DNA from 2 places in the Roseomonas haemaphysalidis genome. Region 2 is predicted to be linked to the other one. Evidence: riboswitches for the same ligand, from Rfam matches in the RefSeq annotation. Region 2 holds a riboswitch; the other holds the start of a gene.

Region 1 (8,330 bases), 1.1 Mb from region 2:
CGCGGGACGCCATCGCCGCCTGGTTGCCCCAGGCCGAACGGCCCGTGCTGCTGCGGGTGAACGCCGCCGACAGCCCGCATTTCATGGCCGACCTGGCGCTCTGCGCGCAGGCCAATGTCTGCGGCATCGTGCTGCCCAAGGCCGAGGCGCCGGAAGCCCTGGCGGAAGCGCGCCGCGCGGCGCCGCATGCCGCGCTGCTGCCGCTGATCGAGAGCGCGCGCGGCCTGCGGGCGGCCGAGGCGCTGGCCGCGGCGCCGGGCGTGGCGCGGCTGGTGTTCGGCTCGGTGGACTTCCAGCTCGACCTCGGCATCCCGGAGGAAGGCGCGCCGCTGGCGATGTTCCGCTCCGCGCTGGTGTATGCCTCGCGGCTCGGCGGCGCCGCGGCACCGGTGGATGGCGTGACCGTGGCGCTGGACGACGCGGCGCAGCTGGAGGCGGACACGGCGCGGGCGCGGGCCTTCGGCTTCGGGGCAAAGCTGTGCATCCATCCGCGCCAGGTGGCCGCCGTCAACGCCGGCTTCGCGCCCGGCGAGCGGGAGATCGCCTGGGCGCGGCGCATCATGGCGGCGGTGGAAGCCGGCGCCGACAGCGCCGCGCTCGCGGTAGATGGCGAGCTGGTGGACCGCCCGGTGATCCTGAAGGCGCAGGCGATCCTGGAGCGCGCGGCCTAGCCGGGGCCGAACAGCGGGCGGAAGTCCTCGCCCTCGCGGCGGATGCGGGTGCAGCCGCAGCGGCGGAAATGCGCGGGCACCAGCACCGTGCCGTCCTCCGCCGCGCAGTGCAGCAGGGTCCGGCGGGTTTCCGCCGCTTCCTCCGGGTCGGTGCAGAAGGCGCTGGACCAGTCGGGGCGCAGGATCTGCACCGGCGAATGGATGGCGTCGCCGCAGAAGATGGCGCGCGCGCCCGCGCGTTCCAGCCACAGCCCCATCTGCCCCACCGTGTGGCCGGGCAGCGGCTTCAGCGTCAGGCCGGGCGCCAGCTCGTATCCATCCGCCACCGCGTCCACCACGCCGGCGTCCAGCAGCGGCTGCACGCTGTCGGCGAAGGCACCGTGGCTGACGCCGGGCTCGGCGGCGGCGCGCGCCTGCCAGTATTGCAGCTCCCGCCGCCCCACCAGGTAGCGGGCGCGGGGAAAGGTCGGCACCCAGCGGCCGTCCCGCAGGCGGGTGTTCCAGCCCACGTGGTCGGCGTGCAGGTGGGTGCACAGCACCACGTCCACCGCTTCCGGCGGCACGCCCAGCGCGTCCAGAAAGCCACTGGCCGCGCGGCGGTGCCAGTGCGGGTGGGCCGGGCGCTCCTTGTGCTCGCCCACGCAGGTGTCCACCAGCACGGTCAGCCCCGGCAGCCGCAGCAGCAGCGCCTGCATGCCCAGCAGCAGGTCGCCACGCGCGAAGTCCATGTGGTCGGGCTCCAGCAGCGCCCGGTGGGGCAGCAGCTCGCCGAGGTCGCGCCCCGGCATGATGCGCGCGGCCGGCAGGGGAAAGACATCCATGTCGAGCACGAGGTCGACGCGGACGTCGCCAAGGGTGAAGTGCATGTGGCCGTCTCCTTGCCCGGAGGAGTGAAGCATGGAAGCGGGTGGGAAAGAATCCCCCCGCTATTCGGCGCGGATGCCGTTGGCCCGGATCACCTCGCCCCAGCGCTGCGTTTCCGAGCGCACCTGCTCCGCCATGCGGGCGGTGCCGCCGCCCAGCGGCACCACGCCGGCGCCCTGCATCCGCTCCCGCACCTCGGGCCGCCGCAGGGCCTCGTCGAAGGCGGCGTTCAGCGCCTCGGCCACCGCCGGCGGCGTGCGCGGCGGCGCCAGAAAGCCGAACCAGCTGTCGATCACCACGCCGGGCGCGCCGGCCTCGGCGAAGGTCGGCAGGTCGGGCAGCTCCGGCAGGCGCCCGGCCGCCAGGGTGGCGACCGGCTGCACCGCGCCCGCGCGGATCTGCGGCAGGATGGACGGCAGGTTGTCGAAGAACACGTCCACCGTGCCGGCGACGAGGTCCGTGATGGCGGGGCCGCTGCCGCGATACGGCACATGCACCCAGTCCAGCCCGAAGCGCGTGCGCAGCAGCTCCGGCCCCAGGTGGTTGGAGGCGCCGACGCCGGACGAGGCGAAGGTGACGGTACCAGGCTTGGCGCGCACCAGCGCGATCACCTCCGGCAGGGTGCGGGCGGGAAAGCCGCGGCGCGTGACCATGACGTTGCGCACCGCGCCGGTCAGGATCACGGGCACGAAGCCGTCCAGCTCGTAGCCCGGCTGCGCGTAGAGCGAGGGGTTGGCGCCGCAGGGGCCAAAGGCGCATTGCACCAGCACGGAGCCGTCCGCAGCGCCGCGCTGCGCCTCGCCCATGCCGATGTTGCCGTTGGCGCCGGCGCGGTTGTCCACCACGGCGCCGCGCGGCAGCCGGGTCGAGACGGCCTCCGCCAGCAGGCGCGCCACGATGTCGCCGGTGCCGCCCGGGGGCGAGGGGACGATGATGCGCAGCGGCCGGTCCGGCAGCTGCGCCCGGGCGGGCGGCGGGAAGGCGAGCAGGCAAAGGCCGAGCATGGCCAGGATGTGTCGCATGGAACGCGGCTTTCCTGTAATTTCCCGGGGCCGGCGGTCCGCTTGGCGCGGCTTCCGCCAGGCCCCGTCGGCAGCCTAAAGCCATGCCGCGCCGGGCGACAGCGGCGGCGGCCGGACGCGGATTCCCGTTGACGCCCGGCAGGGGAAAGGTGGATGCTTCTCCTTGTCCATGCACGGCATGCGGGAGAGCGCGGTTCCGGCCGCCGCCGACGGAGCAACCCCCCGGGAAACTCTCAGGCACCAGGGACCGCATGCCGGGGACGATCTGGAGAGAGGCGCCTCGCGCGCCCACCGAAGGGGATGCCGGCGGCAGCGCCGGTCACGCTCTCAGGTAACAGGACAGATGGGGGCGGAACGGCACGGGCCGTGCCGCAAACCCTTGCCTGGAGCCCGTCATGAGCACGGTCGCCATCATCGGAGCCGGCATCACCGGCGTCACCACCGCCTATGCGCTGCTGGAGCGCGGGCATTCCGTCATCGTGCTGGACCGCCACCGCTACGCCGCGATGGAAACCTCCTTCGCCAACGGCGGCCAGCTTTCGGCCAGCAACGCCGAGGTGTGGAACAGCGTGTCCACCATCGCCAAGGGCATGAAGTGGATGCTGCGGCGGGACGCGCCGCTGCTGCTGAACCCGCGCCCCGGGCTGCACAAATACGGCTGGCTGGGCGAGTTCGTCGGCCGCATCCCGCAGTACCGCGACAACACCATCGCCACCACGCGGCTGGCCATCGCGGCGCGGGCGCAGCTGTTCGGCATCGCCGAGCGCGAGAACATCGACTTCGACCTGCGCCGGCGCGGCATTCTGCACGTCTACCGCGACAAGGCGGGCTTCGATGCCGCCGCCCGCGTCAACGGCCTGCTGCGCGAAGGCGGCCTCGACCGCGCGGCCGTGACGCCGGAGGAGATGCGCGGGATCGAGCCGGCGCTGGGCGGGCAGTGGCACGGCGGCTTCTTCACGCCGTCCGACTCCACGGGCGACATCCACAAGTTCACCCGCGGGCTGGCCGAGGCCTGCCAGCGCCGCGGCGCGCGCTTTCTGCTGGACGCCGAGGTGACGGGCATCGCCCACCAGCAGGGCGGGCTCCGCATCGACTGGCGCCCCGCCGGCGGCCCGCAGGGCGCGGGCGAGGTGCTGGCGGTGGACCAGGTGGTGATCTGCGCCGGCGTGGCCAGCCGCCGCTTCGCCGCCATGCTGGGGGACCGGGTCAACGTCTACCCGGTGAAGGGCTATTCCATCACGGTGCAGCTGGACGATGCTGGAAGCCGGCAGGCGGCGCCACAGGTCAGCCTGCTGGACGATGCCACCAAGATCGTCACCAGCCGCCTGGGCGAGGACCGCTTCCGCGTCGCCGGCACCGCCGAGTTCAACGGCGAAAACCGCGACATCCGCGCCGACCGGGTGAAGCCGCTGGTGGACTGGGTGCAGCAGTTGTTCCCCGGCGTGTCCACCGCGCGCGTGGTGCCCTGGGCCGGACTGCGCCCGATGACGCCCAACCTGATGCCGCGCGTCGGCGCCGGCAGCCGCCCGGGCGTGTTCTACAACACCGGGCACGGCCACCTGGGCTGGACGCTGTCGGCCGCCACCGCGCAGATGGCGGCGGATGCGGTGGATGCGGCGGCCGGCACCGGCCTGCGGGCCGCCGCCTAGCGGCCCCTGGGGGCCCCTGGGGGCCGCGCTGCCGCCTCAGTGCAGCGGCGCGGCCTTCAGGAAGCTTTGCCGGTCGCCGGACGTGACGCTGACCTCGAAGCGGTCGTCCTCGCGCTCCAGCGTCAGGGGAATGCTGGCGCCGGCATCGCCCACCGCCCAAAGGGCACGGAAAAAGGCGGCGATGTCGCTCACCGGCGTTTCGTCCACCGCCAGCACCACGTCGCCCTTGCGCAACCCGGCCCGCGCCGCCGGACCGCGCGGCGTGACGCCCACCAGCACCACCTGCCCTTCGTCCGAGCTGGCGGACACGCCCAGCCACGGGCGCGGCGGGCGGGCCGGGCGGCCCAGCGTCAGCATCTCGTCCAGGATGGGCGCCAGCAGGTCCACCGGCACGCTCATGTTCAGCACCCGCACGCGGCCATCGCCGGGGTCGTGACCCAGCTGGATGGAACCGATGCCCACCACCTCGCCCGCCGGGTTGAGCAGCGCGGCGCCACCCCACAGCGGGTGCGCCGGGGCGGTGTAGAGCGCCTCGTCCAGCACGTATTCCCAGTAGCCGGTGAATTCCTGGCGCGACACCACCCGCGCCGCCAGCGCCCCGGCGCGGCCGCCGGCGCCGGCGAACACCACCTGGGCGCCCACCGGCACCTCGGAGGAGCGGCCGAGCGGCAGCGCCGGGACGCCCAGCGAGCCCAGCGCCTGCACCAGCCCGAAGCCGGTCACCTGGTCGTAGCCCAGCACATGGCCGGCCACCACGCGGCCCGTGGCGGTGGTCAGCCAGATCTCCTGCGCCTCGGTCACCAGGTAGCCGATGGTCAGCAGCAGGCCGCTGTCACGGATCAGCACGGCATTGCCCAGCCGCTCCGTGCCCAGGGTGCCGGCGGTGAAGGCGTCCTCCGGCACCCTGGCATGCAGGGTCACGACGGCAGAGAGCGCCTGGTCCAGGTCGTAGGCATAGTCCTCGGGCCGCGGGCGCAGGGGCTCCGGAACCCGGTCCTCGTCGTCTGCTGCTGCCATGGCCTTGCCTCCTGTCCTGCCTGTCGTCGCGGTCGCAGCCGGGGTAACGCCCGGCGGCGGCCTCCGGTGGCACGCCGGCCGCTATCGGGCTTCCGGGACGGCCAGCGCCTCCGGCCGCGCCGGGCGGTCGCGCCGCGCCATGGCGCGGGCGACCACGTAGAAGACCGGCGTGAAGACCAGCCCGAAGCCGGTCACGCCCAGCATGCCGGCGAACACCGCGGTGCCGAGGCTTTGCCGCATCTCCGCCCCCGCGCCCGTCGCGATGGCCAGCGGCAGCACGCCCAGGATAAAGGCCAGCGAGGTCATCAGAATCGGCCGCAGCCGGGTGCGCGCCGCCGCTTCCGCCGCCTGCCAGCGGGTCATGCCCTCGCTTTCCGCGTGGCGGGCGAACTCGACGATCAGGATGGCGTTCTTGGCCGCCAGCCCGATCAGCACCACCAGACCCACCTGCACCAGCACGTTGTTGTCGAGGCCCCGCCACACCACGCCGGCCAGCGCCGCCAGCACGGACATCGGCGCGATCAGCACCACCGCCAGCGGCAAGAGCCAGCTTTCGTACAGCGCCGCCAGCAGCAGGATAACAAAGATGACCGCCAGCCCGAAGGCGATCGGCGCCGTGTTGCCCTGGCTGGTTTCCTGCAACGCGATCTCGGTCCACTCAAAGCCGTAGCCGGGCGGCAGCTTGTCGCGCAGCAGGCGCTCCATGGCCGCGATCGCCTGGCCGGTGGACACGCCGGGGGCGGCGGCGCCCTGTACCTCGGCGGCGGGGTAGAGGTTGTAGCGCGGCACGCGGTAGGCGGCGGTATCGGCTTCCAGCGTCGCCAGCGCGCCGATCGGCACCATGTCGCCCGCCATGTTGCGGGTCCGCAGCAGCTCGACATCGCGCGGCGTCAGGCGCGCGGTTTCCTCCGCCTGCGCCGTGACGCGGAAGGTGCGGCCGAGGATGTTGAAGTCGTTGACAAAGGCCGAGCCCAGGTAGGTGGACAGCGTTTCCGACACGCGCGACAGCGGCACGCCCAGCATCTCCGCCTTGGTGCGGTCCACCTCGGCCCGCAGCGTCGGCGTGCGGGTGTTGAACAGCGTGAAGGCCATGGCGATCTCGGTCTGCCCGTTGGCGGCGGCGACGATGGAGTTCGTCACCTCCTCCAGCGCGCGGGCGCCGCGGTCACTGCGGTCCTGCACGAACAGCTTGAAGCCGCCGCCGGTGCCGATGCCCGAAACCGAGGGCGGCGGGATGACCAGCGCCAGCGCCTCGCGCTGCTGCATCAGCTTGGCCTGCACGGCCTGGGTGATGCCCCCGAAGCTCAGCCCCGCCGCCGCCCGCGCCTCGAAGGAGGCGAGGTTGACGAAGATCACGCCGGAATTGGGCGCGTTGGTGAAGGTGGCGCCGTCGAAGCCGGTGAAGGCGATGGAATTGGCGACGCCGGGGACGGATAGCACGTCCTTGGTCGCCTGCTGGATCACCGCGTCGGTGCGCGCGAAGGAGGCGCCGGGCGGCAGCTGGAAGGCGGCGATCAGGTAGCCGCGGTCCAGCGGCGGGATCAGCCCGGTGGGCGTGGTCATGACGTTGCGCCCGGTCAGCGCCAGCAGCCCGCCGAACAGCAGCAGCAGGATCACCGGCAGCCGCACCAGCCGCCGCGTCATGCTGCCGTAGCCCGACGACATGCGGTCGAACAGCCGGTTGAAGCCGCCGAAGAAGGCGCGGAACGGTGCGCCGGCCCAGCGGCGCCAGCCGGTGGGCGCCGCATGCGCGTGCGGCCGCAGCAGCAGGGCGGCGAGCGCGGGCGACAGCGTCAGCGACACCAGCGCCGACAGCAGGGTCGCCACCGCGATGGTGACGGCGAACTGGCGGTAGAAGGCGCCGGACAGCCCCTCGATAAAGGCAGTGGGCACGAACACGGCGCAGAGCACCAGCGCGATGGCCAAGAGCGCGAAACCCACCTCGTCCATGGTGCGCCGCGTGGCGGCCACGGGGTCCATGCCGGCGGCCATGTGGCGCTCGACGTTCTCCACCACCACGATGGCGTCGTCGACGACGATGCCGATGGCCAGGATCAGGCCGAACATCGACAGGCTGTTCAGCGAGATGCCGAGCGCCGCCATGAAGGCCAGCGTGCCGATGATGGACACCGGGATGGCCGCCAGCGGGATGATGGAAGCGCGCCAGGACTGCAGAAACAGGATCACCACCAGCACGACGAGCACGATGGCCTCGACGAAGGTGTGCACCACCGCCTCCATCGACTGCTCGATGAACAGGGTGGTGTCGTAGACGGCGTGGTACTCGATGCCGGGCGGGAAGTCCTGCTTGAGCTGTTCCAGCGTGGCGCGCAGCGCCTGGGCGGTGGCCAGGGCGTTGGAGCCGGGCTGCTGGAACACCGGCATGGCCACCGCGCGATCGGCGTCCAGATATGCACTGAGCGAATAGTCCTGCGCGCCCAGCTCCACCCGCGCCACGTCGCGCAGCCGCAGCGCCGCGCCGTCCGCGTTGGTGGACACCACGATGTCGGCGAATTCGTCCACGCTGCGCAGCCGGCCCAGCGCCTGGATGTTGAGCTGGAAGGCACCGTTGGAGGCGCCGGTCGGCGGGTGGTTCAGCCCGCCGGCGGCCACCTGCACGTTGGCGCGGCGGAGCGCGTCCACCACCTCGCCCGGCGTCAGCCCGCGCTCGGCCACCTTGGCGGGGTCGAGCCAGACGCGCATGGCGTAGTCGCGCGCGCCGAAGACCTGCACGTCGCCGATGCCATCGAGGCGCGCGATGCGATCCTTGACGTTCAGCATCACGTAGTTGGACAGGTACTGCTCGTCCCGGGAGCCGTCCGGCGAAGTGAAGTGCACCACCATCATGATGTCGGGCGAGGCCTTGCGGACGGTGATGCCGAGCCGGCGCACCTCCTCCGGCAGCCGCGCCTCGGCCACCGCCATGCGGTTCTGCACCAGCACCTGGGCCTGATCCACGTCCACGCCCTGGCGGAACACGACGTTGACGGACAGCCGCCCGTCGCCGGTGGCCTGCGAGGTCACGTAGAGCATGCCCTCGACGCCGTTGATCTCCTGCTCGATGGGGGCGGCCACCGTTTCGGCGATCACGGCGGCGGACGCGCCGG
Region 2 (8,330 bases):
GTCGCGCAGGGCGCTGCGGGTGGAAAGGACTTTCCAGGGGGCGAAATCGGTCATGGCGGGCATGGTGCTTGGAATGGGGCGGTTGGCCAAGGGGGCGCTGCCCCCCTGGACCCCCCCGCTGGGGGACAGTGTCCCCCCAGACCCCGCCATCAGGAAGCATGGCGCCTGACACCGCGGGGCGCGCCATCGAATTGTCTTCAAAATCCACCGGCGCCGCGCGTCAGTCGCCGGGGGTTCAACACCCCCGGCGCGCAGGTCCCGCCACAGCCGGGAATGCCGGGGTCCGGGGTGGCTCAGCCACCCCGGCGGGGGTCCAGGGGGCGGAGCCCCCTGGCCTTCGCCTTACTCCGCCGCGATCTGCTGCGCGTTGGCGTAGTCTTCCAGCGGCGCGCAGGTGCAGATCAGGTTGCGGTCGCCATACACATTGTCCACGCGCTTGACCGGCGGCCAGTACTTGTTGGCGGCGACGTAGGGCAGCGGGAAGGCGGCCTCTTCGCGAGAATACGGGTGCGACCATTCCTCCGCCATCACCTCGGCGGCGGTGTGGGGCGCGTTCTTCAGCGCGTTGTCCACCTTGTCCATGCGGCCCTGCTCCACCGCGCGGATCTCGGCGCGGATGGCGATCATGGCGTCGCAGAAGCGGTCCAGTTCCGCCTGGGTCTCGCTTTCGGTGGGCTCCACCATCAGCGTGCCGGCGACGGGCCAGGACATGGTGGGCGCGTGGAAGCCATAGTCCTGCAGGCGCTTGGCGATGTCCTCCACCAGCACGCCGCCGCCCTGCTGGAAGCCGCGGCAGTCCAGGATGCACTCATGCGCCACCATGCCGCGCGCGCCCTTGTAGAGCACGGGGAAGTGCCCATCGAGCCGCTTGGCGATGTAGTTGGCGTTGAGGATGGCGACCTGCGTGGCGCGCGTCAGCGCCTCCGCGCCCATCATGCGGATATAGGCGTAGGAGATGGGCAGGATCGACGCGCTGCCGAAGGGCGCGGCCGAGACCGGGCCGTAGCCGGTGGCGGGGCCGCCCTCGGCCAGCAGCGGGTGGTTGGGCAGGTGCGGGGCGAGGTGCGCCGCGACCCCGATCGGCCCGACGCCCGGGCCGCCGCCGCCATGCGGGATGCAGAAGGTCTTGTGCAGGTTCAGGTGGCAGACATCGGCGCCGATGCGGCCGGGGGCGGTGAGGCCCACCTGCGCATTCATGTTGGCGCCGTCCATGTAGACCTGCCCGCCGGCCGCGTGCACGGCGCCGCAGATGCGGACGATCTGCTCCTCGAACACGCCATGCGTGGAGGGGTAGGTGATCATCAGCGCCGACAGCTTCTCCGCATGCTGCGCGATCTTGGCATCGAGGTCCGCGAGGTCGACGTTGCCGTCGCGGTCGCAGCCCACCACCACCACGCGCATGCCGACCATGGCGGCGGAGGCCGGGTTGGTGCCGTGCGCCGAGGATGGGATCAGGCAGATGTCGCGCTGGTCCTGGCCATTGGCCAGATGGAAGGCGCGGATCGCCAGCAGTCCGGCATACTCGCCCTGGCTGCCGGCGTTGGGCTGCAGCGAGACGGCGGCGAAGCCGGTGATGGTGGCGAGCCAGTCCTCCAGCTGCCGGATCATCGCGATGTAGCCCTGCGCCTGGTCGGCCGGCACGAAGGGGTGCATCTCGCCGAAGCCGGGGAAGGTGACGGGGATCATCTCCGCCGTCGCGTTCAGCTTCATGGTGCAGGAGCCGAGCGGGATCATGCTGCGGTTCAGCGCCACGTCCTTGTCTTCCAGCCGCTTCAGGTAGCGCAGCATGGAATGCTCGGCGTGGTGGGTGTGGAACACCGCCGCCGTCAGGATCTCGGACTTCCGCTCCAGAACAGCGGGGATGCCGCCGGCGGTGGCCTCCAGCGTGGCGCCGAACAGGCCCGCCAGCGTCGCGAGTTCCGCGCGCGTCACGGTCTCGTCCAGCGCGATGGCCAGCGCGCCGCCGTCCAGCTTGCGCAGGTTGAAGCCCTGCTCAAAGGCGGCGTGGTAGATGGCGTCCGTCTTGTCGCCGGTTTCCACCGTGACGGTGTCGAAGAAGGCGTCATGGCGCAGCGTGAAACCGGCGGACTTGGCAGCGCCCGCCAGAAGCTTCGCCTGCAGCGCCACCCGCTGGGCGATGCGACGCAGCCCCTCGGGGCCGTGCCACACGGCGTACATGCCGGCCATCACGGCAAGAAGCACCTGCGCGGTGCAGATGTTGCTGGTCGCCTTTTCGCGGCGGATGTGCTGCTCGCGCGTCTGCAGCGCCAGGCGCATGGCGGGCTTGCCGGCGGCATCCAGCGACACGCCGACCAGGCGCCCCGGCATCAGCCGCTTCAGCCCGTCCTTGACCGCCATGAAGGCGGCATGCGGGCCGCCATAGCCCATCGGCACGCCGAAGCGCTGGCTGGAGCCGATGACCACATCCGCGCCCATCTCGCCCGGCGCGCGCAGCAACACCATGGACAGCGGGTCGGCGGCGACGATGGCCAGCCCCCCGGCCGCCTGCACGGCGGCGATCTCGGGCGACAGGTCGCGCAGCTCGCCGGTGGTGCCGGGATACTGCAGCAGCAGCGCGAAGGGCTTTTCGCTGCCGCAGGCGGCCACGACCTCGGCCGGGGCCACGACGCTGACGGTCAGCTTCAGCGGCTCGGCGCGGGTGCGCACCACGGCGATGGTCTGCGGGTGCACGTCGGCGGCCACCAGGATGGTGCGCGACTTCTGCTTGTTGGAGGCGAGCGCGATGGCCATCGCCTCGGCCGCCGCCGTCGCCTCATCCAGCAGCGAGGCGTTCGCCACCGGCAGGCCGGTGAGGTCGGTCACCATGGTCTGGAAGTTGACCAGCGCTTCCAGCCGCCCCTGGGCAATCTCCGCCTGGTAGGGGGTATAGGCGGTGTACCAGCCCGGATTCTCCAGCACGTTGCGGAGAATGACCGGCGGCACGTGGGTGCCGTGGTAGCCCATGCCGATCAGTGACTTCTTGAGCACGTTCTTTTCGGACAGCGCGCGCAGCTCGGCGATGGCCTCGGCTTCCGTGGCCGGCGCCGGCAGGGTGGAGAAGTCCTGGCCGCGGATGTCGGCCGGCACGGTGCGGTCGGCCAGCGCGTCCAGGCTGTCGACGCCCACCACCTTCAGCATGGCGGCGATCTCGGCCCCCGACGGGCCGATATGCCGGGCGGCGAAGGCGCCGTGGTCTTCCAGCGCGCTCAGCGCGTCGAGGGCCGAGGTCATCAGAGGCTGTCCACGAAGGCGGCGTAGTCGGATTCGCTCATCAGGGCCTCCACGGCGGCGGGGTCGGCCGCCTCGATCTTGAAGAACCAGCCGTCGGCGGTGGGCGCCGAGTTGGCCAGCGAGGGGTTGTCCACCAGCGCATCGTTCACCGCGACCACCTTGCCGGCGATCGGCGCGTAGACGTCGGACGCCGCCTTGACGCTTTCGACCACCGCCACGGCCTCCTCGGCCGCGACCTCACGCCCGGCCTCGGGCAGTTCCACGAACACCACGTCGCCCAGCGCGGTCTGCGCGTGGTCGGTGATGCCGATGGTGGCCACGCCACCTTCCAGCCGCACCCACTCGTGGTCCTTGGTGTACTTGGTTTCAGCCATGACAGGGCTCCTCAGCGAATGTAGCGGTGGGGAAAGAAGGGGGTGGCCGCGACGCGGGCGGGCGAGGCCTTGCCGCGCACCATCAGGTCCAGCGCCGTGCCGTCGGCGGCATGCCCGCGCGCCACGTAGCCCATGGCGCAGGGGCCGTTCAGGCTGGGGCCGAAGCCGCCGCTGGTGATCTCGCCGACCACGTCGCCGCCCACCTGCACGGGGGTGTGGCCGCGTGCCGGCTGCCGGCCGTCGGGCAGGATGCCGACGCGCAGGCGCTTCGGGCCGTTGTCCAGCTCCTCGCGCACGCGGTCCGCGCCGGGGAAGTTCCATTCGGTGCGGCGGCGCTTGCCGATGGTCCACACCAGATTGGCTTCCACCGCGCTGGTCGTCTCGTCGATATCGTTGCCATACAGGCACAGCCCGGCTTCCAGGCGCAGCGAGTCGCGCGCGCCGAGGCCGGCCGCCGTGGCGCCCGGCAGGGCCAGCAGCGCGCGGGCGAGGCTTTCGGCCTCCTCCGCCGGCACGGAGATCTCCACGCCGTCCTCGCCGGTGTAGCCACTGCGGCTGACCAGCGTGGGGATGCCGGCGATCTCCACCGCCAGCACGTCCATGAAGCGCATGCCGGCGACGGCGGGCGCGATGGTGGCCAGCGATGCCACGGCGCCCGGGCCCTGGAAGGCCACCAGCGCGCGGTCCGGCAGGCGCTTCAGGGACACGCCGGAGGGCAGCGCCGCCTCGATCGCCGCGTAGTCCACCGCCTTGCGGCTGGCGTTGACCACCAGGAACAGGCGGTCGCCGAGATTGGCGACCATGAAGTCGTCCAGGATGCCGCCGGCTTCCGTGGTCAGCAGCCCGTACTTCTGGCGGCCCGGCTTCAGGATCTGCACGTCGGCCGGCGTCAGGCGCTCCAGCGCCGCGGCGGCGCCTTCGCCCACCAGCTCGGCCTGTCCCATGTGGGACACGTCGAACAGCGCGGCACCGGCGCGCGTCGCCAGATGCTCGGCCATGATGCCGGCGGGGTACTGCACGGGCATGGCATAGCCCGCGAAGGGCACCATCTTGCCGCCCAGCTCCCGGTGCAGGGAGGCGAGGGGGGTTTCCAGAAGCGTTTCAGTCGTATCGGCCACGCAGCCTCCATCGCCGCGCCTGCGCGCGGCGTGTCCGGGTTCGTGGCCCCCCTCTGTCCGATGACCTGAGAGATTCAGCGCGAAAGCCTCGCGCCTTACTCCGTCGGTGCCGGCGCTCGCGCGCCGGGCTTTCCAGAGTCCCCTTCCCCACGCGGTTCCTGGTGCCTGAGCGTTTCCGGGGGCCGGTTGCGCCTTCGGCGACGGCAGGGCGCCTTGCCTGCCATGCTCTCCCGCGCGGGATCAGCGGGTGGGGTTCTCTCTGCCCGAGCAGCGGGCGCGAGGCAACGGTGCAGAAGGTCGGGGAAAAGAATTCCCCCGAGCCCCCATCTTTCTTTTGCCTGTTTGCCGGTCAGAACCACGGTGAGGGCCCGCCTGACCGCCCAACCCGGCGCCATCAAGCAGAAAAAGGATGGGGGTCCGGGGGAATTCCTTCCCCCGGCCTTTACCCCATCGCCCCCTCGCTCTCCGCCAAGTCGAGCAGCTTCTGCATGGTCCCCGGCAGCGCGGCCCGCGCGGCGGCCAGCGTCATCCACTCGCCGTCGCGCAGGTTGGCGCCGGGCGGCGCGGTGGCGACCCGCAGCGCCATGTGCAGCTCGAAATGCGTGAAGCCGTGCTTCGCCTCGCCGTCCAGCGCCCGCCAGTCCAGGCCGGGCAGGGGGGCGAAGGGCGGGATCTCGGCGTCGGTCCAGGGGGTTTCGCGCCAGGGGGTGCCGGGCAATTCCAGCATGCCGCCCAGCAGGCCGGTGGGCGGGCGGCGGCGCAGCAACAGGCGGCCGGTGCCGTCCAGCAGCAGGAAGTGCACGCCGCGCTTCAAGGGGCGGGCCTTCTTGGCCGCCTTGCGCGGCAGGCTGGGGGCGAGGCCGGTGCGGAAGCCCTCGCAGTCCGAGCGCCAGGGGCACAGGGCGCAGGCCGGGCTGCGCGGCGTGCAAATGGTGGCGCCGAGGTCGAACAGGGCCTGCACGAAATCCGATGGCCGGGCGCGGGCGGCGTCCTGCTCCATCCAGCGGCGGGCCAGGGCGGCCAGCGCCGGGCGGGCGCCGGGCAGCGGGGCCTCGATGGCGCCGAGCCGGGCGGTGACGCGCTCGACATTGCCGTCCAGCGGCACGGTGGGGCGGCCAAAGGCGATGGCGGCCACGGCGGCGGCGGTATAGGCGCCGATGCCGGGCAATGCCCGCAGCTCGTCCTCCGTGTCGGGAAAGCCGCCGCGCGCCACCACGGCCTGGGCGCAGGCGTGCAGGTTGCGGGCGCGGGCGTAGTAGCCGAGCCCGGCCCATTCCTCGGCCACCGCGTCCCAGGGGGCGGCGGCGAGGGTTTCGACATCCGGGAAGCGAACCAGGAAGCGGCGCCAGCGCGGGCCGACGGCGGCGACCGTGGTCTGCTGCAACATGACCTCGGAGAGCCATATACGGTATGGATCGCGCGTCGCTTCCCGCCAGGGCAGGGTGCGGCGGTGGCGGTCGTACCATTCGAGAAGCAGGGAGGCGGCGGGCAGCACGTATGCAGCAAAAGGACCGGAACGGCGGCGGCGCAACCCCCCCGGCGGCGAAAACCGCGCAAAAGCCGGCCCTGGCGCCCGATGGCGGCCCCGGATGGCGGTCGGACCGCGGGCCACGCGCGCTGGGCGCGCTGCTGCCGGCGCTGACCCGGCCGGTGTTCCGCAAGCGCAGCCCGGCGGCGGCGCAGCTGATCATCGACTGGCCGCAGATCGCGGGGCCGGTGCTGGCGGCGCAGACGGTGCCGCGCGGCGTCTCCGGCGGCACGCTGACGCTGGCCTGCTCCGGCCCGGTGGCGATGGAGCTGCAGCACCTGGCACCGCAGCTGATCGGGCGCATCAACACCGCCATGGGGCAGGCGCTGGTGCAGCGGCTGCGCTTTGTGCAGGCGGCGCTGCCGCCGCGCCGGCCACCGCCACCCAAGCCCGCGGCGGTGGCGCTGCCGGACGCGCTGGCCGCCCGTCTGGAAGGCGTGGAGGACCCGGAGTTGCGGGCGGCTCTGGCAAGATTGGGCCAGGGGGTTTATCGGGGGCGCCGAAACGCCGGTTGACGGCTGGCGGCGCGGCCGCCGCGACCCTATCTGCCGCCGCACATCGCTGTTCCAAGCCACCTGAGGAGGCCGCCTTGACCCTTTCGCGCCGTTCGCTGCTGACCGTGCCGCTGGTGCTTGCCGCCGCGCCCGCCCTGGCCCAGGGCGCCTCGCCGACCAACGCCGATGCGCGGCTGGGCGACCGCGGCTACGGCCCGGCCGGCGCCAAGGTCGTGGTGCAGGAATACTTTTCCCTGACCTGCCCGCATTGCGCCGCCTTTCACAAGGAAAGCTGGCCGCAGATCAAGGAACGGCTGATGGGCCCGACCGGCAATGCCCGCATGGTGTGGAAGGAATTCCCGCTGGACCAGCTGGCGCTGGCGGCCTCGCAGGTGGCGCGCAGCCTGCCGGCCGAGCGCTACGAGGGCTTCATCAGCGCGCTGCTGGCCAGCCAGGACCGCTGGGCCTTCGCGCGCGGCGCCGACAACATCGCCGAGATCGCCAAGATCGCGGCGCTGGCGGGCATGACGCGGGCGCAGGTGGATGCCGCCGTGGCCGACCAGGCGCTGGCCAAGGGCATCCTGGAAATGCGCGCCGCCGGCCAAAGCCAGTTCAACGTCAATTCCACGCCCACCTTCGTGTTCAACAAGAAGGTGCAGCCCGGGGCCGTCAGCGCCGACCGCTTCGCGCAGCTGGCAGCCGAAGCCGGCGCTTGAGCGAGGCTGAGGGGGGCGCACCCGCCGCCCCGCAGGAGGATGCCGCCCCGGCGCGGGACGCGGCCACCGAGGCGGCGGCCCGCGCCGCCGCCTTGCGCGCCACGCTGGTGCGGCTGCGCATCGCCGGCTTCAAGAGCTTCGCCGAGCCCACGGTGGTGGAGGTGCTGCCCGGGCTGACCGGCGTGGTCGGCCCCAACGGCTGCGGCAAGTCCAACGTGGTGGAGGCGCTGCGCTGGGCGATGGGCGAAACCAACGCTCGCGCCATGCGCGGCGGCGAGATGGACGACGTCATCTTCGCCGGCACCTCCACCCGCCCCGGCCGCAACCAGGCGGAGGTGACGCTGCAGCTGGAGGATGCCTCCGGCCTCGCCCCGCCGCCCAACCAGCAGGCGCCGGAACTGGAGATCACCCGCCGCATCGTGCGCGGCGAGGGCACCGGCTTTCGCATCAACGGCCGCGAGATCCGCGGGCGGGACGTGCAGACGCTGTTCGCCGACATCGGTTCCGGCGCGCGCTCCTCGGCCATGGTCAGCCAGGGACGCGTGGCGTCGCTGATCGCGGCCAAGCCCGAGGAACGGCGGCAGGTGCTGGAGGAAGCGGCCGGCATCGCCGGCCTGCGTGCCCGCAAGCACGAGGCCGAGCTGAAGCTGCGCCAGGCCGAGCAGAACCTGACCCGCGCCGAGGACCTCAAGGGTCAGCTGGAGGTGCAGCGCCAGTCGCTGACCCGCCAGGCACGGCAGGCCGCACGCTACCGCAACCTGTCTGGCCTGACCCGCGCTGCGGAAGCCGAGTTCTTTGCCCTGCTGGTGGCGCGTGCCGAGGCCGCCCTGGTCGCCGCGCGGCAGGACTTCGCGCAGGCCCAGGCCGCC

The links. A riboswitch is a leader RNA that binds a small molecule or an ion and turns the genes downstream of it on or off. The one in region 2 is predicted to bind glycine.
Region 1: it holds a riboswitch for glycine, as region 2 does, so the genes downstream of both, IAI59_RS02645 (D-amino acid dehydrogenase) here and gcvT (glycine cleavage system aminomethyltransferase GcvT) in region 2, are expected to answer to the same signal.

Annotation. Positions count from the first base shown of each region.
Region 1 covers NZ_CP061177.1:579,009-587,338, forward strand. Annotated here, with positions in the region: gene IAI59_RS02630 (HpcH/HpaI aldolase/citrate lyase family protein) at 1-671, shown strand, start outside; gene IAI59_RS02635 (MBL fold metallo-hydrolase) at 668-1,537, opposite strand; gene IAI59_RS02640 (Bug family tripartite tricarboxylate transporter substrate binding protein) at 1,598-2,557, opposite strand; glycine riboswitch at 2,729-2,817, shown strand; glycine riboswitch at 2,821-2,902, shown strand; gene IAI59_RS02645 (D-amino acid dehydrogenase) at 2,953-4,206, shown strand; gene IAI59_RS02650 (S1C family serine protease) at 4,243-5,223, opposite strand; gene IAI59_RS02655 (efflux RND transporter permease subunit) at 5,305-8,330, opposite strand, start outside.
Region 2 covers NZ_CP061177.1:1,642,712-1,651,041, forward strand. Annotated here, with positions in the region: gene IAI59_RS07560 (NUDIX hydrolase) at 1-54, opposite strand, end outside; gene gcvP (aminomethyl-transferring glycine dehydrogenase) at 343-3,231, opposite strand; gene gcvH (glycine cleavage system protein GcvH) at 3,231-3,605, opposite strand; gene gcvT (glycine cleavage system aminomethyltransferase GcvT) at 3,617-4,723, opposite strand; glycine riboswitch at 4,775-4,861, opposite strand; glycine riboswitch at 4,866-4,966, opposite strand; gene IAI59_RS07580 (A/G-specific adenine glycosylase) at 5,166-6,215, opposite strand; gene IAI59_RS07585 (DUF721 domain-containing protein) at 6,221-6,766, shown strand; gene IAI59_RS07590 (DsbA family protein) at 6,841-7,461, shown strand; gene IAI59_RS07595 (chromosome segregation SMC family protein) at 7,554-8,330, shown strand, end outside.